DNA from 3 places in the Sulfitobacter sp. 1A13679 genome. Region 1 is predicted to be linked to each of the others. Evidence: riboswitches for the same ligand, from Rfam matches in the RefSeq annotation. Region 1 holds a riboswitch; each other region holds the start of a gene.
What was found. A riboswitch is a leader RNA that binds a small molecule or an ion and turns the genes downstream of it on or off. The one in region 1 is predicted to bind thiamine pyrophosphate.
Positions count from the first base shown of each region.

Region 1 (7,922 bases):
TGTCGGACCCCTACCTGCGCATGGTGCTGAAACTCGCCTCCCAGATGATCGGCATGCCGCGGCACCTGAGCCAGCACGTCGGCGGCTTCATTCTGACCGAACGCCCCCTGACCGAGATCGTGCCCATCGGCAACGGCGCCATGCCCGAGCGCAGTTTCATCGAATGGGACAAGGACGACATCGACGCTTTGCAGATCTTCAAGGTCGATATCCTCGCGCTCGGCATGCTGACCTGCATCGCCAAGTGCTTCGACCTGATCGAGGCGCATTACGACCGCCCGCTGGAACTGGCCACGGTGCCGGTGGAGGATCACGAGGACGACGCCACGGGGCGACCGACCTACGACATGCTCTGCCGCGGCGACAGCCTTGGTGTCTTTCAGGTGGAAAGCCGCGCGCAGATGGCCATGCTGCCAAAACTGCGCCCCCGCGTCTTCTATGATCTGGTGATCGAAGTCGCCATCGTCCGCCCCGGCCCCATTCAGGGCGACATGGTCCACCCCTACCTGCGCCGCCGTCAGGGGTTGGAGAGCGTCGTCTACCCCGCCCCCGGCCCGGCCTATCCGCAGGACGAGTTGTTCAGCATCCTCAGCCGGACGCTGGGCGTGCCGATCTTTCAGGAACAGGCGATGAAAATCTCCATCGACGCGGCGCGGTTCTCCCCCGCCGAGGCCAACGAGCTGCGCAAGGCCATGGCCACCTTCCGCTCGCGCGGGACGATCGAGAAGCTGCAGGACAAGATGGTGGGCCGCATGACCAAACGCGGCTACGATCCGGTCTTCGCGCAGCGCTGTTTCGACCAGATCAAGGGCTTCGGCGAATACGGCTTTCCCGAGAGCCATGCCGCAAGCTTCGCCAAGCTGGTCTATGTCTCAAGTTGGATGAAATGCCACTACCCGGCGGCCTTTGCCTGCGCGCTCTTGAACTCGCAGCCGATGGGCTTCTACGCGCCGGCGCAGATCGTGCGCGACGCCCGCGAGCATCAGGTCGAGGTGCGCGATGTCGACGTGAACCTCTCGGACTGGAACTGCACGCTGGAGCCTTGTGGGGACGGTTTCGCCCTGCGGCTGGGGCTGCGCATGGTAGACGGGCTGCAGGAAAAGGCCGGCGCGCGGATCATGGACCGGCGCGACGCGCCTTACGCGGATGTCGAAGATCTCAAGACCCGCGCAGGCCTCGATGCCAAGGCGATCCGCCAGCTTGCCGCCGCCGACACGATGCGCAGCATGGGGATCGACCGGCGCCAAGCGCTCTGGCAGGCCCAAGGGCTGCGCGACGCGCCCGCCTTGCCGATCTTCGACCATGTCGAAGCCTCGGCCCGCGGCCCGGAGCCGGAGGTGCATCTGCCGGTGATGCCGAAGGCCGAGCAGGTGGTCGCCGATTACCAGACGCTGCGCCTGTCGCTGAAGGCGCATCCGATGTCCTTCTACCGCGGGAGCCTCGCCGCGCAGGGGTTCTCCTCGGCCCGGGACCTTTCGCGCATGGGCCACGGGCGGCGGGTAAAGCTGGCGGGGCTGGTGCTGGTGCGCCAGAAACCCGGCAGCGCCAAGGGGGTCTGTTTCATCACGCTGGAGGATGAGTTTGGCGTCGCCAACCTCGTGATCTGGCCAAACATGTTCAAGCTCTACCGCCCCACGATCATGTCGTCGCGGCTTCTGGTCGTGGAGGGGCGCGTGCAGACCGACGGGCGGGTGATACACGTGGTGGCCGAGCGGCTTGAGAACCGCTCTGACCGGCTGGCGGCGCTGTCGGAGGCACCGATGCCCGGCATCACGACGCGCGGCGATCACCCGACCCATCCGCTGCCCGGTCAGGTGGCCATGCACGGCCACCCGCGCGATGCCAAGGTGATCCCCAAATCGCGGGATTTTCATTAACAAATCCTCATGCAATGCATGAGATACGCGCCGCAACTAAATGATATAAAACGCAAACCAATAAATAAACGATCCCCTGTTGACCCTATGAACGCCCCTCGCTAGCCTGCCGGAAATCCGTTGGGGTGCCGCAAGGCTGAGAGGTGAAAACCGACCCATCGAACCTGATCCGGGTCGTACCGGCGTAGGGAACGGAAGCAAGCATCAGCCCCATCTGGGCGCTCGTTTACCCCGTATCTCCATGCCCTCGACCCATCTAACGAATGGGGGGCCGAATGGCGTTTCAAGCACTGACGATTGCGGGCTCCGACAGCGGCGGCGGAGCGGGGATTCAGGCCGATCTCAAGACCTTTAGCGCGCTTGGCGTCTATGGGGCCAGCGTGCTCACCGCCGTAACCGCCCAGAACACCCGCGCCGTCACCGCGGTCGCCATGATCGCTCCTGCGATGATCCGCGCGCAGATGGCGGCGGTCTTTGACGATCTGGCCATCGGCGCGGTTAAGATCGGCATGTTGGGCGACCCGGCCACGATCTCCGCCGTGGCCGAGGGGTTGGCAGACTGCCCCGCGCCCGTTGTGCTCGACCCGGTGATGGTGGCGAAATCCGGCGATGCGCTGCTCTCTGCCGAAGCGGTGGAAACCCTGCGCGACCGGATGCTGCCCCGCGCCCATGTGCTGACACCGAACCTGCCCGAGGCCGCACGGCTGCTGGACACAGAAGAAGCCACCGACGAGGCCACCATGCTCGTGCAGGGCCGCGCGCTGCTGTCGCTCGGCCCCCGCGCGGTGCTGATGAAGGGCGGCCATGGCAAGGGCGAGACCTGCGTCGATCTGCTGATTTCCGAGGCCGACACCCTCCGCCTTTCCGCGCCCCGCCAGCAGACGGCGAACACCCACGGCACCGGCTGCACGCTCTCTGCCGCCATTGCCGCCGGTCTGGCGCGGGGCCAGCCGCTGCCGCAGGCGGTGGAGGCCGCCCATAGCTATCTGCAACGCGCCATTGCCGCGGCGGACGCCCTCAACATCGGCCATGGCCACGGGCCGGTCCATCATTTTCACGGCGTTTGGCCCCATGAGTGATGTCACCATCATCGGCGCGGGCGTGGCAGGGCTTTGGGCCGCGCGGGCCTGTCTGGCGCAGGGGCTGCGGGCCCGGCTCGTCGACCGCAAAGGCCCACCCGGGCCGCATGGCTGTTCGTGGTGGGCGGGCGGCATGCTCGCCCCCTTTTGCGAAGGCGCGCTGAGCGAGCCTGCTGTGGTGACCCATGGGCGGCGTGCCGCGGCGCTATGGGGGGAGATCACGGAAGTCACCCATCGGGGCACGCTGGTCCTCGCCCCCGAGCGGGACCGCGCGGAATTGCAGCGTTTCGCCGCCCGCACCGAAGGCCACAGCGACTGCGACGCCGAAGCCATCGCGGCCTGTGAGCCGGACCTCGCCGGGCGCCATCGCCGCGGGTTGTTCTTTGCCGAGGAAGCGCATCTGAACCCGCGCCAAGCGCTGCAAGACCTGACCCATGCGCTGGCCGCCGAGGGCGTGACGGTTGAGACCACGGCCCTCACCCCTTCGGAGGTCACAGGCCCGGTGATCGACTGCCGCGGCATGGTGGCCCGCGACGCTCTGCCCGGTTTGCGTGCCGTGCGCGGCGAGATGATCCTGCTGCGCGCCCCTGATGTCACCCTCACCCGCCCGATCCGCCTGCTGCACCCGCGCCACCCGCTTTACGTCGTGCCGCGCGGGCAAGGCATCTACATGCTGGGCGCGACCCAGATCGAAAGCGCCAGCCGCAGCGGCATGACCGCCCGCTCGGCGCTGGAACTGCTCTCAGCCGCCTATGCGCTCGACCCGCGCTTTGCCGAGGGCGAGATCATCGAGATGGGCGCCGACCTGCGCCCGGCTTTCGCCGACAACCTGCCCGGCATCGTACAGCGCGGGGCGGTGCTGCATCTGAACGGATTGTTCCGGCACGGCTTTCTCATGGCGCCCGCCTTGGCCGAACAGGCCGCGGGCTTTCTGGCAACAGCGACAACGGGGGATTTATTCCGTGAAGATTGAAGTGAACGGCGAGACGCGTGAGGTCGCGGCCTCCCAGCTTGACGCGGCATTGGCAGAGCTGGGCTGGGGCGAGGCAAAAGTCGCCACCGCCCTCAACGGCAGTTTCGTTCCCGCAGGCGCGCGGGGCGAGACCATGCTGAGCGACGGCGACCGGCTCGAAGTGCTCAGCGCCATGCAGGGGGGCTGAGTGATGCGCGATTTCTACGGCACCACCCTGCCCCTGCCGCTGATGCTGGGCACCGCGCGCTACCCCTCGCCCGCGGTGATGGAGGCCGCCTTTCGCCAAAGCGCCGCGCCGGTCGCCACGGTTTCGCTGCGCCGCGAACAAGGCGCGGGACAGGCGTTTTGGGACATGGTGCGCGGCTTGGGCGTGCATCTGCTGCCCAACACCGCCGGCTGCCATTCGGCGCGCGAGGCGATCACCACGGCGCAGATGGCGCGGGAGTATTTCGGCACCAATTGGATCAAGCTCGAGGTCATCGGCCATGCCGACACGCTGCAACCTGACCCCTTCGGGCTGGTCGAGGCTGCCGAGGCGCTCTGCGCCGATGGGTTCGAGGTCTTCCCCTATACCACCGAGGATCAGGTGCTGGCCGCGCGGCTGGTCGATGCGGGCTGCCGGGTGCTGATGCCATGGGGCGCGCCGATTGGCTCGGGGCTGGGGCTGAACAACCTGCACGGGCTGCGCAGCCTGCGGGCGGCCTTTCCCGATGTGGCGATGGTGATCGATGCAGGTCTCGGCCTGCCCAGCCATGCGGCACAGGCGTTGGAGATGGGGTTCGACGCGGTACTGCTGAACACCGCCGTGGCCGAGGCCGCAGACCCCGCCGCCATGGCCGAAGCCTTTGCACTGGCCTGCCGCGCGGGCGCGCTTGCCGCCGCCTCCGGCCCCATGGGCCAGCGCGACATGGCCGTGCCCTCCACCCCCGTGATCGGAAAGGCTTGGCTATGAGCTTGCCGCGTTTCTACCCCGTCTTCGATAGTGCCGCATGGGTCGCGCGGGCCGTGCCCCTGGGCGTGAAGCTGGTGCAACTGCGCGTCAAGGACGCGCCCGAAGAGGTGCTGCGGGCCGAGATCATCACCGCGCTCAACCTCTGCCGCCAGCACGGCGCACTGCTGGTGGTGAATGACCACTGGCAACTGGCGATTGAACTGGGGGCCGATTGGCTGCATCTGGGGCAAGAGGATTTGGACAGTGCCGACATCCCCGCGATCCGCGCCGCCGGGCTGAAACTGGGCCTGTCGACCCATGACCATGCCGAGCTTGACCGCGCGCTGGCCCTCGCCCCCGATTACATCGCCCTCGGCCCCGTCTATCCGACCATTCTGAAAAAGCTGAAATGGACCGAACAGGGCCTCGACCGTTTGACGGAATGGAAGGCGCGGATCGGGGATATCCCGCTTTGCGCCATTGGCGGCATGTCTGTCGCCCGCGCGCCGGGGGCCTTTGCCGCCGGGGCCGATACGGTGGCGGCGGTCACGGATATCACGCTGAACGCAGACCCCGAAGCGCGGATGCGCGAATGGCTCGAGGTGACGGCATGAGCCGCTATGTCCGCCAGACGGTTCTGCCGCAGGTCGGTGCCGAGGGGCAAGCGCGGCTCAAGGCGGCGCATGTGCTGGTCGTCGGGGCCGGAGCGCTGGCGATGCCTGTGCTGCAATATCTTGTCGGGGCCGGTGTCGGGCGGATCACATTGGTGGACGGCGATCAGGTGGCCTTGAGCAATCTGCACCGCCAACCGCTCTACCGGATGGACGGTATCGGCAGGCCCAAGGTTCGTGCCGCCGCCGAGGCGATGGCGGCGCTGAACCCCGAGGTGACGCTTATCCCGCGTGCCGAATGGCTCACCCCCGCCAATGCGCCCGCCCTGCTGGCGGACTGCGATATTGCGCTCGACTGCGCCGACACTTTCGCCGCCAGCCTGACCCTGTCGGACGAAGCCCGCGCGCAGGGCAAACCGCTAATTTCAGCCTCGGCCCTTGGGCTGTCGGGCTATGCCGGCGGTTTCTGCGGGGGTGCCCCCTCGCTCCGCGCTGTTTTCCCTGACCTGCCCCAGACGGCAGCGACATGTGACACGGCGGGGGTCTTGGGGCCCGTGGTCGGGATGATCGGCGCGGCACAGGCGCAGATGGCGCTCTCGGTCCTGCTGGGTCTCACGCCCTCCCCGCTGGGGCAACTCTTGATCTGGGACGCCGCGCAATGGCGCATGTCGGGCTTTCGTTTCGACAGCGCGCCCGAGACTGCGCGCGCCGCGGGTTTCATCGCCGAAAGCCAGATCACCCCGCGCGATATGGTCATCGACCTGCGCGCCGAAGCGCCCACGCCTTTCTCACCCCAAGCGCGCCATGTCCCGCCCGAGGCGCTGCCGGACTTGCCGTTGCCAGCCGATGCACCCCGCATCGTGCTTGCCTGCCGCACCGGCCTACGCGCGCATCACGCGGCCAACACCCTCCGCCCCCGCTGGCCGGGCGAGATCGCCCTGCTCGCCCTCCCGGGCGCCTGACCCTTTTCCCGCATAAACGATATATTGGAGACCCTTCGTGAAAAACATCCTCGCCCCCCTTGCCCTGACGCTGATCGCGGCCCCGGCCTTGGCCCAAGACAAGATGACCGTCATGCTCGACTGGTTCGTGAACCCCGATCACGGGCCGATCATTCTAGCGCAGGAAAAGGGCTATTTCACCGATGCGGGGCTGGAGGTCGAACTCGTCTCCCCCGCCGACCCGAATGAGCCGCCGCGCATGGTGGCGGCGGGCCGGGTCGATCTTGCGGTCTCCTATCAACCGGAACTGCATCTCGCCCAGCGCGAGGGGTTGGACCTGCGCCGTGTGGGCACGCTGGTCGAAACCCCGCTCACCTGCCTCGTGGTCCGCGCCGACGGGCCGGTGCAGGAGATGGCGGACCTGAAGGGCCGAAAGGTGGGTTTCGCCGTGGCCGGCGTGCAAGAGATGCTGCTGGATGCGATGCTGAGCCACAATGGCGTGGCGCCTGCCGAGGTCGAGCAAATCAACATCGGCTGGTCAATCTCGCCCGCGCTAATGTCGGGACAAGTCGACGGGGTGATCGGCGCCTTCCGCAATTTCGAACTGAACCAAATGGAAATCGAAGGCCATGAAGGCCGCTGTTTCTATCCCGAAGCCGAAGGCGTCCCCGCCTATGACGAGTTGATCTATGTCGCCCATGCCGAAGAGATGGACCGCGGCATGATTGCCCGCTTTCTGCGCGCGACCGAACGCGCGGCCGCCGATATCGTCAACGATCCGGCGGCCAGCGGAGAGGTTTTCTTTGCCTCCGATGCCGAGTTGCGCAACGAGTTGAACACCCGCGCATGGGAAGACACATGGCCGCGCTTCGCCACCCGCCCCGCCGCGGTGGACCACGGGCGCTATGACCGGTTCGAGACCTTCATGCAGGAAAGCGGCGTGGTGGAAACCGTGATCCCCGCCGCCGATCTGGTGGTCGACGTCACAGCGCAGGCGAAACCATGACGGCGCCCGATTATGGCAAGGCCTTCGCAGCTTGGCGCGATGGTGCCGGAGAGTCATGGCGGGCCTATACCCGCCATGACTTTGTCGAACAGCTGGGCGACGGCAATCTGCCACAGGCCAGCTATCTGCATTACCTGCGGCAGGACTATGTTTTCCTGATTCACTTCGCCCGCGCTTGGGCCCTTGCCGCGGCCAAGGCGGAAACGCTGGATGAAATGGCCGCCGCGAGTGCAACGGTCCATGCGCTCGTGCATGTGGAGATGCCCCTCCATGTGGAAACCTGCGCAGGCCATGGCATCGACCGCGCCTCGCTTGAGGCCACGGCAGAGGCTCCCGGCAACCTCGCCTATACGCGCTATGTTCTGGAAGCGGGCTATTCCGGGGACTTCCTTGACCTGATGGCCGCCCTCGCCCCCTGCGTACTGGGCTATGGTGAGATTGGGTTGGCCCTGCGGGGCAATGACGGCCCCTATGCCGATTGGTGCGCGGTCTATGGCGGCGAGG
Region 1 is NZ_JBIFFO010000015.1:97,805-105,726, reverse strand. It holds gene ACGYLA_RS13140 (error-prone DNA polymerase) at 1-1,877, shown strand, start outside; TPP riboswitch at 1,989-2,085, shown strand; gene thiD (bifunctional hydroxymethylpyrimidine kinase/phosphomethylpyrimidine kinase) at 2,153-2,956, shown strand; gene ACGYLA_RS13130 (FAD-dependent oxidoreductase) at 2,949-3,929, shown strand; gene thiS (sulfur carrier protein ThiS) at 3,919-4,116, shown strand; gene ACGYLA_RS13120 (thiazole synthase) at 4,120-4,881, shown strand; gene ACGYLA_RS13115 (thiamine phosphate synthase) at 4,878-5,474, shown strand; gene ACGYLA_RS13110 (ThiF family adenylyltransferase) at 5,471-6,433, shown strand; gene ACGYLA_RS13105 (ABC transporter substrate-binding protein) at 6,471-7,418, shown strand; gene ACGYLA_RS13100 (TenA family protein) at 7,415-7,922, shown strand, end outside.

Region 2 (7,922 bases), on a different contig from region 1:
ACCTCATCCGCGATGCGGCGCACGTCATCGGGGGCATGGGTCACCATGATCAGCCCCGCGCCGGTCTCACGGGCGAGGTCTTGGACCAAATCCAGCATCTCGACCCGAAGCGCCGGGCCGAGCGCGGCAAAGGGCTCATCCAACAGCACCCAAGGCCGCGCCTGCACCAGCACCCGCGCCAGCGCCACGCGGCTTTGCTGCCCGCCCGACAGCGCGCCGGGGCGTTTGGCGGCGTGATCGCTGAGCCCCACCCGCGCGAGGGCGGCATCGACCGCCTCTCGATCCGCCGCTTTCAGCCGCAGGTCGGGGCGCAGGCCAAGGCCGACGTTCTGCCGCACGGTGAGATGCGGGAATAGGTTGTTGTCCTGAAACAGCATCGTCATGCCGCGCTGGCCGGGATGTTGATCCGTGATCTCCTCCCCCTCCCGCAACAACCGCCCCGCCGCCACCGGCACGAACCCACAGATTGCCGCCAGCAGGGTCGACTTGCCCGACCCGGAGGGGCCGATCACCGCGTAGTTGCGCCCCTGCGCCAGTGTCATATCGGCCACGAGGGAGAACTCGCCCCGCTCAATGCGCATGTCTTCAAGCGTCAGCATGCCAGCGCCCCCATTTGTCGCAGATGAAAAACACCGCCAGCGCCAAGACCAGCAAAAGCAGCGCTGCGCCCGCCGCGGCCTCCATCCGGTAGGCGCCCATCAGACGATACATCTGCAAGGGCAGCGTCGCACGTTCCTGATCGGCGAAAAGCGCGATCACGCCGAGATCCCCCACCGACAGCGCCCCCGTCAGCCCGGCGGCAAAGCCCAATTGCGGGCGCAGACGCGGCAGGACCAGCAGCCGCCACAGCGCCCAACCTGTCATGCCGAGGGTTTGGGTCAGGGGGCCATAATCCTGCAAGGTCTCGCGCAGGCGCGGCACCAGAATGCGCAGCACGAAGGGCAGCGCCATCAGCGCGTTGACCAAGGCGGTGACCGGCAGGCTCAGCCGTGCCGGGTCGAGCACAGGGTTGATCAGGATGAACCACCCCGTGCCAATCATCAGCGGAGAGGCCGCAAGCCCCATCAGGCCAATCGCCTCCACCCCGCCGCGCCGCCGGGTGGCGATCCAGCCTGCCATCGGCAGCGCCAGCAGGGCCAGCACCGCCACACTCAACCCCGCCACCAGAATGCTATTCCCGGTGGCCTGCCAGACCGAGGCAGGCAGTTCCGCGATCCCCGCCAGCCCGCGCAGCACCACGGCGCCCAGCGGCAGCAGCAAAAACAGCGCGGCGAGCGCGATCACCAACCCGTCCAACGCCCGCTGCACGCCCCCCCGCGCATCCCAGCGGCGCAGGGGGCGGTCCAACCCGCCGCCCAAGCTGATCGGCGGGATCAGCCAAAGCGCCGCCACCGCCGCTGCGCCAGCCAGAACAAGCTGCACCACGGACAGAAGCGCGGCACGCCCCAGATCAAAGTCAAACCGAAAGGCCTGATAGATCGCCAATTCAATCGTCGTCGCCCGCGGCCCACCGCCCAGCGTCAGCGCCACGGCGAAACTGGTCAGGCAAATCACGAAAATCAGCGCCGCCACGCCGGGCAGCACCTGCCGCAGCATCGGCCATTCCAGCGCCAGAAACAACGCACGCGGCGTCATCTGCAGCTGCCCAGCAAGCCGAAACCGCTCAGAAGGGATGCTCTGCCAGCCTTGCAGCAAAAGCCGCGTCGCCAGCGGCAGGTTAAAGAAGACATGCGCCAGAACCACGCCATGCAGCCCGTAGATCGACACCGGCGGCAGGCCCAGAGCCGCGCCAAATTGGTTCAGTACCCCCGACCGGCCAAAGACCGTCAGCAGCCCCAGCACCGCCACGATCACCGGCAGAATGAAGGGCGCGCCCAGCAGCGTGATCAGCGCGCCGCGCCCCCAAAACCGCCGCCGCGCCAGTGCCCGCGCCACCGGCACGGCCAGCAGCACCGAAAGCACCGCCGACCAAACCGCCTGTGTCGCGGTAAACCGCACCGCCGCCCAATCCGCCGGGCCAAGCCCTGCGCCCACATCCGCCGCCGCGAAGACGGCGACCAAAGCGGCAAGGATCAGCCCCGCCACCAGCGCGGCGGCGAAAAGCCCCGTTTTGCCGCTTAACGCGACAGCGCGGTCAGCCATTCGTCCAAAGCCTCCTCCCGGAGCGCGGGGACCTCGCCGTTCGGCACCAACAGCGCCTTGTCGGGCTGGATCATGCCCTCGAACCCTGCGGGCAGCCCGCCTTCGGGCGTGACCGCGGGATACATCCAGTTGGTCGTCGGCAGCACCGATTGCGCGGCATCAGAGACGAGGTATTGCAAGAACCGATCCGCCAGTTCCGGCTGATCCGACCCGGCAAGCTTCCCCGCCACTTCGATCTGCATGTAATGGCCCTCGTCGAACAGCGCCGCGGTCTTGCTGTCGTCCTCCTCCGCGATCAGGTGATAGGCCGGAGAGGTGGTGTAGCTCAGCACCATGTCAGCCTCGCCTTCGAGGAAGAGGCCGTAGGCTTCGGACCACCCTTTGGTCACGGTCACGACATTGTCGGCCAGCCCCGCCCAAACCTCCGGCGCGGCGTCTCCATAGGCCGCTTTGACCCACATCAGCAGCCCCAAGCCGGGCGTCGAAGAGCGCGGGTCTTGGATCACGATTTTCAGATCGCTTTCGGCCAGCGCTTTGAAATTACCCGGCGCGCCCAGATCGGTGCCGTGGACAAAGGCGAAGTAGCCCCAGTCATAGGGCACGAAGACCTCGTCTTCCCAAGTGATCGGCAGGTCATAGTCGGCCTGCAAACCGCTCGGCGCGAACAGATCGGTCTCTTTCGCGGCGGCGACGAGGCTGGTGTCCAGTCCCAGCACGATATCCGCGTCAGACCGCGCGCCTTCCAGCTTGAGCCGCGCCAGCAAGGCCGCACCGTCGCCCATGCCGACGAATTTCAGATCGCAGCCGCAGTCGGCCTCGAACCCCTCTTCGATGGCCGGGCCCGGCCCCCATTCGGTGACGAAACTGTCGTAGGTATAGACCGTCAATTCAGGCGTCTCGGCCCATGCGGCTGATGCGCCCATGACGCCCGCAGCAAGTGTAAGATACTTCATCGCATCCTCCTTTTGCGGCGAAAGGTAAAAGGTGGATGTCTGTCCTGACCTTCCCTCCGCCGGTGTTAACCGGTTCAGGTTCAACGGGTCCGCACAGCATGCACATCTCAGCCCAAAGGCCCCCCGAGGTAGCGTCAGGGGTAGATCGGACCTGCACAATTGGCAAGGCAAATCCCCTTGAGGCAGGGCGCTGCCCCGGCTAAGGGTTTGACAACAGGAGGTCCGCCCATGTCGATCAACAGCTTTGGCCATCTTTACCGGGTCACCACATGGGGCGAGAGCCACGGGCCCGCCCTTGGGGCGACCATCGACGGCTGCCCACCCGGCGTGCCGATTGACGAAGGCATGATCCAGCAGTGGCTCGACAAGCGCAAACCGGGCCAGAACAAATACACCACGCAGCGGCGTGAGGCGGATGAGGTCCGGATCCTGTCGGGCACCTTCGAAGGGGTCACCACCGGCACGCCCGTGCAGCTGATGATCGAGAACACCGATCAACGCTCCAAAGACTACGGCGACATCAAGGACAAGTTCCGCCCCGGCCACGCCGACATCACCTATTTCCAGAAATACGGCATCCGCGACTATCGCGGGGGTGGCCGTTCCTCGGCCCGGGAGACCGCCGCGCGGGTGGCGGCGGGCGGTCTGGCGCGTGAGGCGATCAAGGCGCTGGCGCCGGAGCTTCAGATCACCAGCTACATGGTGCAGATGGGGCCGCATAAGATCGACCGCGATGCCTTTGACTGGGACCAGATCGACCAAAACCCCTTTTGGGTGCCGGATGCCAAAGCAGCGGCGGACTGGGCCGACTACCTCGACGGGCTGCGCAAATCGGGCAGCAGCGTCGGCGCGATCATCGAGGTGACGGCGCGCGGCGTGCCCGCGGGCCTCGGCGCGCCGGTCTATGGTAAGCTCGACACCGATCTGGCCGCCGCGATGATGAGCATCAATGCCGTCAAAGGTGTGGAGATCGGCGAGGGCATGTCGGCGGCGATGCTGACGGGCGAATTGAACGCCGATGAGATCACCATGGGGCCCGATGGGCCGGAATATTCCTCGAACCATGCGGGCGGCATCTTGGGCGGGATCAGCACCGGGCAGGATGTGGTGCTGCGTTTCGCGGTGAAGCCGACCTCCAGCATCCTGACCACGCGGCGCACGATCACGAAACAGGGCGAAGAGACCGAGATCATCACCAAGGGCCGCCACGATCCCTGCGTCGGCATCCGCGCAGTGCCGGTGGGCGAGGCGATGATGGCCTGCGTGCTGCTGGATCACCTGCTGCTGCATCGCGGACAGATTGGCCAGAACCGCGGCATAATTGGCCCCGAGGCGTGAGGATCAAAGCATGAAAGTCGATGATTTCTCCGCCCGCCCCGCCCTTGGTGTCGGACTGAAAATCACGGCGATCCTGCTTTTCACCTGCATGTCCGCGATCATCAAATCGCTGGCCGATGAGGTTCCCGCCGGGGAGTCGGTCTTTTTCCGGTCTTTCTTTGCCATTCCAGTGATCCTGATCTGGCTGGCGCAGCGCGGCAAACTGAAAAGCGGGCTAAAGACGCAAAACCCGATGGGCCATGTCTGGCGCGGGCTCTTCGGCACCACGGCGATGGGGCTGACCTTTACCGGCCTCGGCCTGCTGCCCCTGCCCGAGGTCACGGCCATCGGCTTTGCCACACCGATTTTCACCGTCATCCTCGCTGCCGTGTTGCTGGGCGAGAAAATCCGGCTGATCCGCGTGAGTGCCGTGGCGATTGGGCTGGTGGGCGTAATGATCATCCTCTGGCCGCGCTTCACCAGCATCGGCACGATGGAGCAGACGGCCACCATCGGCGCGCTGCTGATCCTGATGGCGACCATGGTGCGCAGCCTTGTGCAGATCCACATTCGCCAGTTGGTGCAAAGCGAAGACACCGCAGCCATCGTGTTCTATTTCTCGGCCACCGCGTCGATTCTGGCGCTTTTCACCCTGCCCTTCGGCTGGGTCATGCCCGATCTGCAAACCTTTGGTCTTCTGGTTCTCGCCGGGTTGATCGGCGGGGTGGCGCAGATCCTGATCACCTCGGCTTACCGCTTCGGCTCGGCCTCAATGCTCGCACCCTATGATTACACCTCGATGCTTTTCGCCATTTTGCTGGGCTATGTCTTCTTTGCCGAACTGCCCACGATGATGATGCTGGCGGGCGCGGCGCTGGTGATCAGCGCAGGCGCGCTGGTGATCTGGCGTGAGCGGCAGTTGGGGATGGAGCGCGGCAAGGCGCGGTCTGTCACCGATCCCAAGGCGTGATCGAATGCGGGCTTTCGCCTGACCGGTCCTCTCCCTATGGTGCCCCGAAACCGGATAGAGGAGATGACCGATGAGCGACGCGGATCCGAAAGATCACAAGGAAAAGATGCAGCAGCGTCAGGCCGAACAGCGCGCCAAGGTGGCCGAGTTGCAAGACCCGGACAAGGGTCTGGTGCTGGTCCATACCGGCCCGGGCAAGGGCAAATCCTCTTCCGCCTTCGGCGTCGTGGTGCGCGCGCTTGGCTGGAAGCAGCGCGTCGGCGTGGTACAGTTCATCAAGGGCAAATGGAAAACCGGCGAACGATTGTTCTTTGAACGGCTGGATGAGGTGACATGGCACACGATGGGCGAAGGGTTCACTTGGGACACCCAAGACCGCAACCGCGACATCGCCGCCGCCGAGGCCGCATTCGGCAAGGCGCGCGAGATGATGGAGAGCGGCGACTATGACCTTGTGGTGATGGATGAGATCAACATCGCCATCCGCTATGAATACCTCAAGATCGAAGATGTGATCGCCGGGCTCGACGCCCGCGACAAGCGCACCGCCGTGGTGCTGACAGGCCGCGACGCCCGGCCCGAGCTTTGCGACTATGCCGATCTGGTGACCGAAATGTCCGAGGTTAAACACCCGTTCAAAGCGGGCATCAAAGCACAGCGCGGCGTCGACTACTGAAACGAAAAGGATCGCCCGCATCCGGGCGATCCTCTCACTGTGCCAAGCGGAGGGCGCTTAGATCGCCGCCCCTTTAGGGTCGAGCGTCACCGAATAAAGCTCCGTATCGGCACGGTCCATCAGGCGCACTTTCATCTGCTGGGTCTTGGCGTCGATATCGACCAACCCAAAGAATTGCAGACCAGCAGAAGGCGGCAGGTTCACCTGACCCTCTTCCGGTGCTTTGACGTATTTCAACTCGGGGCCAAAGGTACCGTCCAACTCGTTCGGACCAAAGGTGCCCGCGTGCAGCGGGCCCGAGACGAACTCCCAAAACGGGTCAAAGTCCTGAAACTGCGCCTTGTCGGGATTGTAGTAATGCGCGGCGGTGTAATGCACATCCGCCGTGAACCAGACCACGTTGTCGACCTGCGCGGTCTTGATGAAACGCAGCAGCCCTGCAATCTCTTGCTCGCGGCCCTTGGTGGCACCATTGTCGCCATTGGCAACCGCCTCGGCCCCGCCGCCGACGACCAGACCGATGGGCATGTCGCAGGCGATGACCTTCCACGTGGCCGCCGAATTGGTCAGCTCCCGCTTGAGCCATGCCATCTGCTCGGCCCCGAGGATATCGGTGGCCTGCGACATCTCGGTCTGCATGTTCTCGCTGTTCGGCCCCCGGTAGCTGCGCAGGTCGAGGAAGAAGACATCCAGCATCGGACCGTAGTTGATCTTGCGATAGACCCGGCCCGGCTCGGCAGGAGTGATGCGCAGCGGGGTCATCTCATGGAAGGCCTGCGAAGCGCGCGCGGCGAGGACATGGATCGACTTCTCGCTATAGCGGTCGTCTTCCATCAGGCTGCGCGAGGAGGACCAGTTGTTCACGACTTCATGGTCGTCCCATTGCATGAAGGTCGGCACATGGGCGTTCATCTCACGCACATGGGCGTCCATCAGGTTGTATTTCCACTGGCCGCGGTATTCGTCCAGCGTCTCGGCCACCTTGCGCTTCTCGTCGATGATGGTGGTGTTCTTCCACATCGCGCCATCGTCAAGCTGCACCTCATCCTCAAGCGGGCCATCGGCATAGATGGTGTCACCGGAATGCAGGAAGAAGTCGGGGCGGTGTTTGGCCATGGTCGCATAGGTGCGCATGCCCTCATCGTCGATGCCCCAGCCCTGACCGGCGGTGTCACCGGACCAAGCAAAGCGCACGTCGCGGCGCGCGGTGGGCGCGGTGCGGAACTGGCCGATGATCGGCTCGGAGGTGGCGTTGATGTCGCTCAGATCGGCGGCGGTGAAGCGGTAAAAGATATCCTGATCCGAGGGCAGCCCTTCGACCAGACGTTTCACCGCCAGATCGTGGTTCGGCAACGCATTCATCGGCGCAAGCTGGCGCGCGTTGGCAAAGCTTTCGGTGGTGGAGATTTCGACCTGCACCCGTGCCGGGCGGTCGGTACGGGTCCAGATCATGCCGGACTGCGTGTCGACATCGCCCGATTGCACCCCATGGGTAAACACCGGGCGCGAGGCCGCACGGCTGAGGCTGGGCATGGCAAGGCTTGCGGCAAAGGCGGTGGAGCCCGCCAGCACAGCACGGCGGGTCGGGCGGATCAGTTTGGTCATCTTGAGCTTCCTCTGAGGGTGGCGATGGCAGCACAGAACCCCCGGCGCGTGACAGATGGCCGACGAATGCGTGACTCTTTGGCAAAGCTTTGGTGACAGGGCGGTGACGTGTTACCAAAATCGACCCTCTAATTTCATTCCGTAACATTTTTATTGAACCGAATCGCCCCGATGTGTAGATTGCGGTGCAACAACAGGAGACCCCCATGCAGGCATTCATCTGCGACGCGCAGCGCACCCCCATTGGCCGTTACGGCGG
Region 2 is NZ_JBIFFO010000003.1:177,995-185,916, reverse strand. It holds gene ACGYLA_RS04060 (ATP-binding cassette domain-containing protein) at 1-599, opposite strand, end outside; gene ACGYLA_RS04055 (thiamine/thiamine pyrophosphate ABC transporter permease ThiP) at 586-2,142, opposite strand; gene thiB (thiamine ABC transporter substrate binding subunit) at 2,118-3,095, opposite strand; TPP riboswitch at 3,130-3,231, opposite strand; gene aroC (chorismate synthase) at 3,324-4,433, shown strand; gene ACGYLA_RS04040 (DMT family transporter) at 4,444-5,382, shown strand; gene cobO (cob(I)yrinic acid a,c-diamide adenosyltransferase) at 5,453-6,058, shown strand; gene ACGYLA_RS04030 (alkaline phosphatase D family protein) at 6,116-7,663, opposite strand; gene pcaF (3-oxoadipyl-CoA thiolase) at 7,870-7,922, shown strand, end outside.
Region 2: another riboswitch for thiamine pyrophosphate. It lies ahead of thiB (thiamine ABC transporter substrate binding subunit); the one in region 1 lies ahead of thiD (bifunctional hydroxymethylpyrimidine kinase/phosphomethylpyrimidine kinase).

Region 3 (7,922 bases), on a different contig from region 1:
ACGCCATCATTTCTACACCAGAAGATCATCCCAATACCTGGCAGCACCCGCTGTTTGACGAAGCGCTATGGGTAGCCGTGGCACCGGATCACCCGATCGCCGCGCAGGACCGGGTTGGATCTGCGGACCTAACTGGCCAGCGTCTTTTGACTCTGGACACCGGGCACCGGCTGGCGCGCATCGTCTATGGACTGGCAGGGGCGAGTGGCGGTATTGTTTCCGATGACTACGAGGGCACGAGCCTCGATTCCATCCTGCTCATGGCTGCAACCGGCGCCGGGGTCGCAGTCCTGCCCGATTTGTTCGCGCGCCGCCAGGCAGTGCATCGTGAAGAAGTCGCCGTCCGACCGCTGGAGATGCCCGACGCAAACCGGGGCATCAGCCTTATGTTCTCAAGGGATCAGTCCTTCGACCGGAGCCGGGATCGCCTTGTTTTCACCGTTCGTAAAGCCGCGACCGCGCTCAATTTGGCAGCGCCGGAACCAGATTAACGAAGCGTGATGCCCAGCAATTTAGCTGATGGGGTCGTCGAGTAGCATATTGTTTTGCAAGCAATTTTTCCAGCAAGCCAGCAATCACGGTGCCTTTTCGGACTCCTGCGTAGATTGGCAAAGCTGGTCTTGCACTTTGTTCCTGAGGGTCGAGGTCTCGTATGCCGAAAGGGGAGCAAAACGGCATAACCGACGGCGGTGTCCGCCGTTGCCAAACCATTGAATGAAAAAGACTTTGCTCTGATGTTCTCGTATCGCGGGAGTACAGGTTGCGCAATTCGCAATACCGTGCAACACTTTTGCTGCTCAAGTTCAGAAACTTTGCGCTCTTAGGCTCCGCCCTTGAGGGCGTTTTTTTTGGGGCGCTGCGGGTGAACGGGTCCGGGACGACCTCAAAGAATGAATCACGCTTCAAGTGCAATAAAGGCCCAGGCAAAGCCCGGGCCTAATGGAGGGACAGTCGTCAGCCCTCTTTCGAGGCGATGACGGCTGTAGGTCCACCGATAGGACCCACATCGCTTCGAAAAGGCAACCGAAAATTCAGGATGGGATCAGCGGTCTTCGGGCTCGTCCAGCGACTCCTCTTCGTCCGGCTCTTCGACGATTTCGTCTTCTTCAGGTTCTTCTACAGTCTGATCGTCGATGACTGCGTCAGATTTTCCGCGGCCCCCTTCGCCCCATCCATCTTCATCACCGTCAGGTGCCTCGCCTGCGCGGCCAACGTCCTGATCATTGCCAGGATTGCCAGTTGTTCCCTCAGCCCCGGGAGAACCTTCACCGCCGCCGTTGCCGCCACCATTTCCGCCACCGTTGCCGCCACCATTTCCCTGAGCATGAGCCACATCGCTACTCGACAAGACGAAGCCCGTCGCAAGGGGAACAGCAGTTAGGGCAGTCAATGTGGTCGTTAGAACGAAAGTTTTAAGCGATTTAACCATGATATTTTCTCCGATTTGTGTCCGATGATCCTTTAGTTACGTTTGTCGCGCAGAAGGTCCACGGAACCCCGAAAAAGATGCGAAAATCTGCTAAAATGACGCGATATCATGGGCGCTAATCCGCTGAGGATAATGGAATTTTATGGCCCAGAATGGGGCGCTAAATCGACCAACGCAAATTGACCATCCTCACTGATGATCGAGGTTCAGATATTTTGATCGGGTCGACAAAATATTGACATGAAATCACATTAGGAAAGGCTCTACCGCGCAACACAATCAGGGCTTGAATGATGCGAATTAAAAGAACTTTCCTCACCGGCCTGCTTGCCTTGCTACTTGCAGCTCCAACCTTGGGCTACGCGCAGGACATCCTAACTGTTACGACGCCGGATAGAACGGAGAGCTTCACGCTCGAAGAAATCCTCGCGATGCCGCAGACGACCGTTGTGACGAAAAATGACTACGTTGACGAAGCGACCACCTTTCAAGGACCGGCCCTGCGATCAGTTCTTGAAGGGATGGATGTTGCGCGAGGTGCGACCCTGAAAATGGTCGCGCTCAACGATTTCTCATCGAAAGTGCCAGCTGCGGACGCGTTTGAGTATGACGTCATTCTGGCGGTCTTATTGAACGGTGAGACAATGTCAGTTCGTGACAAGGGACCGATTTGGGTTATCTACCCGATGGACGGCAATCCGGAACTTCATGACGAGATCTACAATGATAGGTTGGTATGGCAGCTCAAGAGCATCTCCGTCGACTAATTCCTTACAGGAAATTTATCCGCGGCCTGCTCCTGCTATTGTTTATCGGCGCAGTGATTTTTGGGATTATCGTGCTTTCCAAGCTGGACGACGGAGTCCAGAATATTCAAACTGCTGAGCAGAGTGACCCTCTGTGGGTTGCCTCGCAATTGCAGTTTGAATTGCTACGACTCGAGAATGCCCTCGGCGAGTATGCTCTCGGGTATAAGTCAGCGGTCGATGTGGCCATGCGATTTGACATCGCCTGGAGCCGGATTAATATCCTTCAGAAGGGAGAGCTTCCGAAGCTTATCGCAACCTTCCAAATCAATGCCGACGTGGTGCCGGAGCTTGAGGCAACCTTCAAGCGTCTGGAGCCTGCGATCAAAGATCTCAACACCGATCGTCTTACTGGCGAAGAACGCAGCGAAAGAGCGGAAAGTATTCTCCTTGCACTGGAAGGCTTTGATCTCTCTATCCGGGAATTTTTACTAACCGTCGCGCAAGAAAAATCCGAAGCCATGGCGGAGTTTAGGGCGGCTCTCCTCACTCTGTCTCATACCGTGGCCTATCTCAGCGCCACCATTCTGGGGCTTCTGGGGATCTTCATTCTTTTACTCATGCTGGAGTTAAGAACCGCCGAGCATGCTGAACAAGAGATGCGCCATCTTGCTGAGGAAGCTTCATCCGCTGCCCGCATGAAAATGAATTTCATGAGCATCGTCAGTCACGAGCTAAGGACGCCTCTGACCTCCATCATCGGTGGCCTGGCTTTATTGAAAAGCCGAGTTGCAGATACGATGAAGGATGAAGCCGCGCTCAAGCTACTTGATGTCGCATCTCGCAATGGAGATCGGCTCTTGGCGCTGGTCAATGACATTTTGGACGCGCAGGCTTTGACAGAGGGTAAAGTGAAAGTGGAACGCAAACCTGTCGATCTCAATACAGTCGTGTCTTCAGCTGTCGAAGGGTGCCAAGCTTACGGTGACAAACACAACGTCAGCTATCGCGTGAACACACCGGACGAGGAGATGAAAGCTCTGACGGACAGCGCCCGCGTCAGTCAGATTCTGGCCAATCTGATTTCAAACGCTACAAAGTTTACGTCTTCAGGCGATGTCGTGGAAATAAACCTGAAAAAAATTGACCAGAAGGTGCGGATAGAGGTCACCGACCATGGCATAGGAATACCGATAGACCGACAAAATGCGATCTTTACCCCCTTTCACCAGGTCAATCCGGGCACCACGGGCACCACTCAGAGCAGCGGCCTGGGTTTGAGCATCACAAAGCAGTTGATTGATTTGCTGGGCGGAAAGATCGAGTTCAAGTCGGTTGAAGGAAAGGGCTCAACCTTTTGGATTGAGTTCGATCTCCTACCCGAAAACTCCTAAACCCAAGCAAAAGCATGATCTGAAGGCGTCACTTCGCCTTACCTCGCGCCTCCCGGTGAGCGTGGGAAGCTGCGGTTCGCTTGTGCCGCCTCGGCTTCCTGGTCCTCGACTGATTCGGCTATATCCTCTTCGCACAGACCGGCGGCCAGCTGCTGTACTACCTCGTCAGTCGTCTTTACGAGCGCACGTCCATCATCGTGACGAACCTCGACTTCGCTGAGTGGCCATCGGTCTTCGGAGACGCCAAGATGACGAAAGCGCTACTCGATCGCCATAAAGCCCCAATCTCTGCATCGAAACGGCCTACGCCCAGATCAATGGACCAGTAACCTCGGGCCCGTTAACGTGACAACACCCTGGCAATTCGTGTAAGTTTTCCCCGATCGCGCGGCGGGGCGAGCACACGAGTTCCGCGCCGCGTGACAAGCGTAATCTGTGACCGTGAATCCGCCGCCCTTGTCCCAAGCTTGATAACCTGCTGTTCAACCGCTGCGCTTTCGCACCAAGGCGCCAACATACCGCCCGCAAAGCGCGCAAGGCTGCGCGACCCCCGATTGTCGCCGAGCTCAAAAACCGCACGTCTGCTCCATGTCGCGCCAGCTCAATGGCAGAGACCAGCCCGGCAAGACTGCCCCGCGGTTATTATCACTCGTCAGACACATCAACCGGCATGTATAGGTTGCCGCCGTTGCGGAACTTTTGAGCCATTGCCTCCATCCCATCTTTGTGCGCTTCGGCCCGGATGTCATGGCTGATCCGCATGGAGCAGAATTTCGGCCCGCACATCGAACAGAAATGTGCCACCTTATGCGCCTCTTTCGGCAGCGTTTGATCATGAAAGTCACGCGCGGTTTCCGGGTCCAGCGAAAGGTTGAATTGATCCTCCCAACGGAACTCAAACCGGGCGCGGGACAAGGCATCGTCGCGCCGTTGTGCACCGGGCAGCCCTTTGGCCAAATCGGCAGCGTGAGCGGCGATTTTGTAGGTGACAACGCCAATTTTGACATCGTCACGGTCTGGCAGGCCAAGATGCTCTTTTGGGGTCACGTAACACAGCATTGCACATCCGAACCAACCAATCATCGCAGCGCCGATACCAGAGGTGATATGATCATACCCCGGCGCAATATCGGTCGTTAGTGGTCCAAGTGTGTAGAACGGCGCCTCGTGGCAGCACTCAAGCTGCTTGTCCATGTTTTCCTTGATCTTGTGCATGGCCACGTGGCCCGGCCCTTCAATCATCACCTGACAATCCTTGGCCCAAGCGACCTTCGTCAACTCGCCCAATGTTTCGAGCTCAGCAAATTGCGCTTCGTCATTGGCGTCTGCAACCGACCCCGGGCGCAGGCCATCGCCAAGACTGAACGATACATCATAGGCGCGGCAGATATCGCAAATCTCGTCGAAATTCTCGTACAGAAAGCTTTCCTTGTGGTGATGCAGGCACCATTTTGCCATGATAGCCCCCCCGCGCGACACAATCCCCGTCACTCGGTTCACCGTCATTGGCACCATATGCAAACGCACGCCCGCATGAATGGTGAAGTAATCCACCCCCTGTTCGGCCTGTTCAATCAATGTGTCGCGGAAGACCTCCCATGTGAGATCCTCGGCAATTCCGTTAACCTTTTCCAGCGCTTGATAAATTGGCACGGTCCCAATGGGCACAGGGCTGTTCCGGATAATCCATTCGCGCGTGTTATGGATGTTGCGACCGGTCGAAAGGTCCATGACCGTATCGGCCCCCCAGCGGATTGCCCAGACAAGCTTGTCCACTTCTTCTTCCATCGAAGATGTGACGGCAGACGTGCCCATATTGGCATTGATCTTCACTAGAAAATTGCGACCGATAATCATCGGTTCAATCTCTGGGTGGTTGATATTGGCGGGAATAATCGCCCGGCCGGCGGCGATTTCACCTCGCACAAACTCGGGCGTTACATAGTCTGGAATGTTTGCGCCAAAGTCATTGCCATCGCGCGGCGCAGATACCGCTTCACGCAACTGGTTTTCGCGAATGGCCACAAACTCCATTTCGGGCGTGACAATACCTGCCCGGGCATAGGCCAGTTGCGTTACCGCCTTGCCCTCTTTTGCACGATAGGGTTGCTGTTGCACCGGAAATTCAGGTGTCAAGCGATCACCCTGCACAAAGCCATTATCAGCGTCCTGCGTGTTCCGCCCCTGATAGGATTCGACGTCGCCGCGTCTGATGATCCAGTTTCGGCGCAAAACGGGCAAGCCATGTCTGATGTCGGTCAGATGGTTTGAATCGGTATATGGACCAGAACTGTCATAGACTGGCAGCGGCGGTTCACCTGCGGTCGGGTGAACCGAAATCTCGCGCAGGGGCACACGAATTTCGGGATATAGACTGCCTTTCACATAGATTTTGCGCGATGCAGGCAATTCACCTGTTGTGACTTTAGGATTCGGAATATTCATGGCGTGCTCCTCAAGTTGATAACTCAAAAAGACACAGACGATTTTTGGCTTGGAAACGGGCGCATGCCCCTGTCTGGCCACGCACCCAGTTCGGGAGGGGCGACCAATGCTTCCTACGCCAGTATCAACTGGGTCAGGTTCAAAGGGTCGCGACACTACAGCCTTGCTGTCAGTCGCCTCTCAGTCCCTCAGTTGGGACTCCCCTGCGTAAGATGTACGTATCTAATAGATTTCAGAAGAGCAAGGGCAGCCGATAAGGTACCGTCAGTGGCGAAGCCATTGCTGAAGGCATTTGATTGGCCGATATCCGCTCCGATCTTTGGTACTTTTACGGATGGTTGGCGTCGTGGGGCGCCTCTGACGGGCGGCCGAAGTGTGTTGTCACGTTAACTCGCCGAGTTTGCAAGCTCTCGCTTTCGGAAAGGCAAATGGCTGTTCTCTGCGCGGTTATTCAGCCCCTTGATCAACGTTCGGCATGCCACCTTGAAATGTCGGCGAGTTAACGTGACAATAGTTCCGGGATCTGGTGGATCGAATTGACGATGAATGAGGTGTCCTTAGATTTTGTAGATACTTACTTGGCAATTTGGGAACCGAGTAGAAGCGCGGATTCAGCCGCACAATCGGTTTAGGACGAGTTCAAGCGGAACTATGTAGCGCAGGTTTTTCATCCTAGCGACGGTCAGCTAGATGGCCGAGCGGCTCGGGTCGCGCCCTTTACGGTACCGGGATCGGCGATGATCGAAGCTAAAATAAAAGGCGGGCTCGAAAGCCCGCCTTCTGCGTTACTTGATGTGAAGTCTTATTCCCAGCCAACCGTGTCAAAGATTTTCTGCGCGGTGCCGATGTTCTCGGCCACGTCCGACAGGTTCACCTCGTCGGCTTTGAACTCACCCAACTGCTTTACGCTATCAGCCAGTTCAACGCCTTCCACCGTCGGGAACTCATCGTTACCGGCCGAGAAATAGACCTGCGCCTGATCAGAGGCGAGATACTCAAGGAACTTCACAGCATTCTCACGGTTCGGCGCGTTCTTGGCCACGCCGCCGCCGGAGAGGTTCATATGCGCGCCGTTGCCTTCTTGGTCCGGCCAGATCAGGCCGATCTTGTCGATATCGGCACTCACGCCGTCCACATCGGTGCGGATCGCGCGGGCGAAATAGTAGCTGTTGGATACCGCGATGTCGCATTCACCCGAGACGATGCCGCGCAGCTGGTCGGTGTCACCGCCCTGCGGTGCGCGCGCCATGTTGTCGACCACGCCCTGTGCCCATTCGGTCGCGGCTTCTTCACCCTCGTGCGTCACGATGGCAGCCAACAGAGTCTGGTTGTAGGTGTTGGTCGAGGACCGGATGCAGACCTGACCTTTGTAGGCAGGATCGGCGAGGTCCATGTAAGTCGCGGGTGGGGTGTCCAGCGTCTCTTTGTTAAAGAAGATGATCCGCGCGCGCTGCGACAGGCCGAACCACTGGTTGTCGTCGTCTTGCAGATTGCCGGGAATGCGCTCTTCAAGCGTGTCGCTCTCCACCGCTTGCAGCAGGCCCATGTCTTTGGCGCGCTTGAGGCGGCTGGTGTCGACGGTCAGCAGCAAGTCGGCGGGGGAGTTGGCACCCTCGGCTTCCATACGGGCCAGCAGTTCGTCGGCCTTGCCTTCGATGCGGTTAATGGTGATGCCAGTTGCTTCGGTAAAGTCGGAGTAAAGGCGCTCATCGGTGTCATAGTGACGGGCGGAGTAGAGGTTCAACTCGCCATCGGCCAGCGCGGGTAGTGCCAGCGACATCAGCGCGGCGGCGGCAGTCGATGTTTTGCAGAAGGTCATATCAGGGTCCTGTTCCAGTTTGGAGTAACTTGACTGAAACAGTAAGAAACAGATTTTAGACGCCCCTGCAACCAATTCCGATAAAATCG
Region 3 is NZ_JBIFFO010000032.1:1,206-9,127, reverse strand. It holds gene ACGYLA_RS18395 (hydrogen peroxide-inducible genes activator) at 1-491, shown strand, start outside; gene ACGYLA_RS18390 (hypothetical protein) at 1,043-1,429, opposite strand; gene ACGYLA_RS18385 (molybdopterin-dependent oxidoreductase) at 1,720-2,196, shown strand; gene ACGYLA_RS18380 (sensor histidine kinase KdpD) at 2,166-3,569, shown strand; partial or broken gene ACGYLA_RS18375 (ATP-binding protein) at 3,641-3,841, shown strand; gene thiC (phosphomethylpyrimidine synthase ThiC) at 4,215-6,014, opposite strand; TPP riboswitch at 6,108-6,229, opposite strand; gene ACGYLA_RS18365 (Fe(3+) ABC transporter substrate-binding protein) at 6,817-7,833, opposite strand.
Region 3: another riboswitch for thiamine pyrophosphate. It lies ahead of thiC (phosphomethylpyrimidine synthase ThiC); the one in region 1 lies ahead of thiD (bifunctional hydroxymethylpyrimidine kinase/phosphomethylpyrimidine kinase).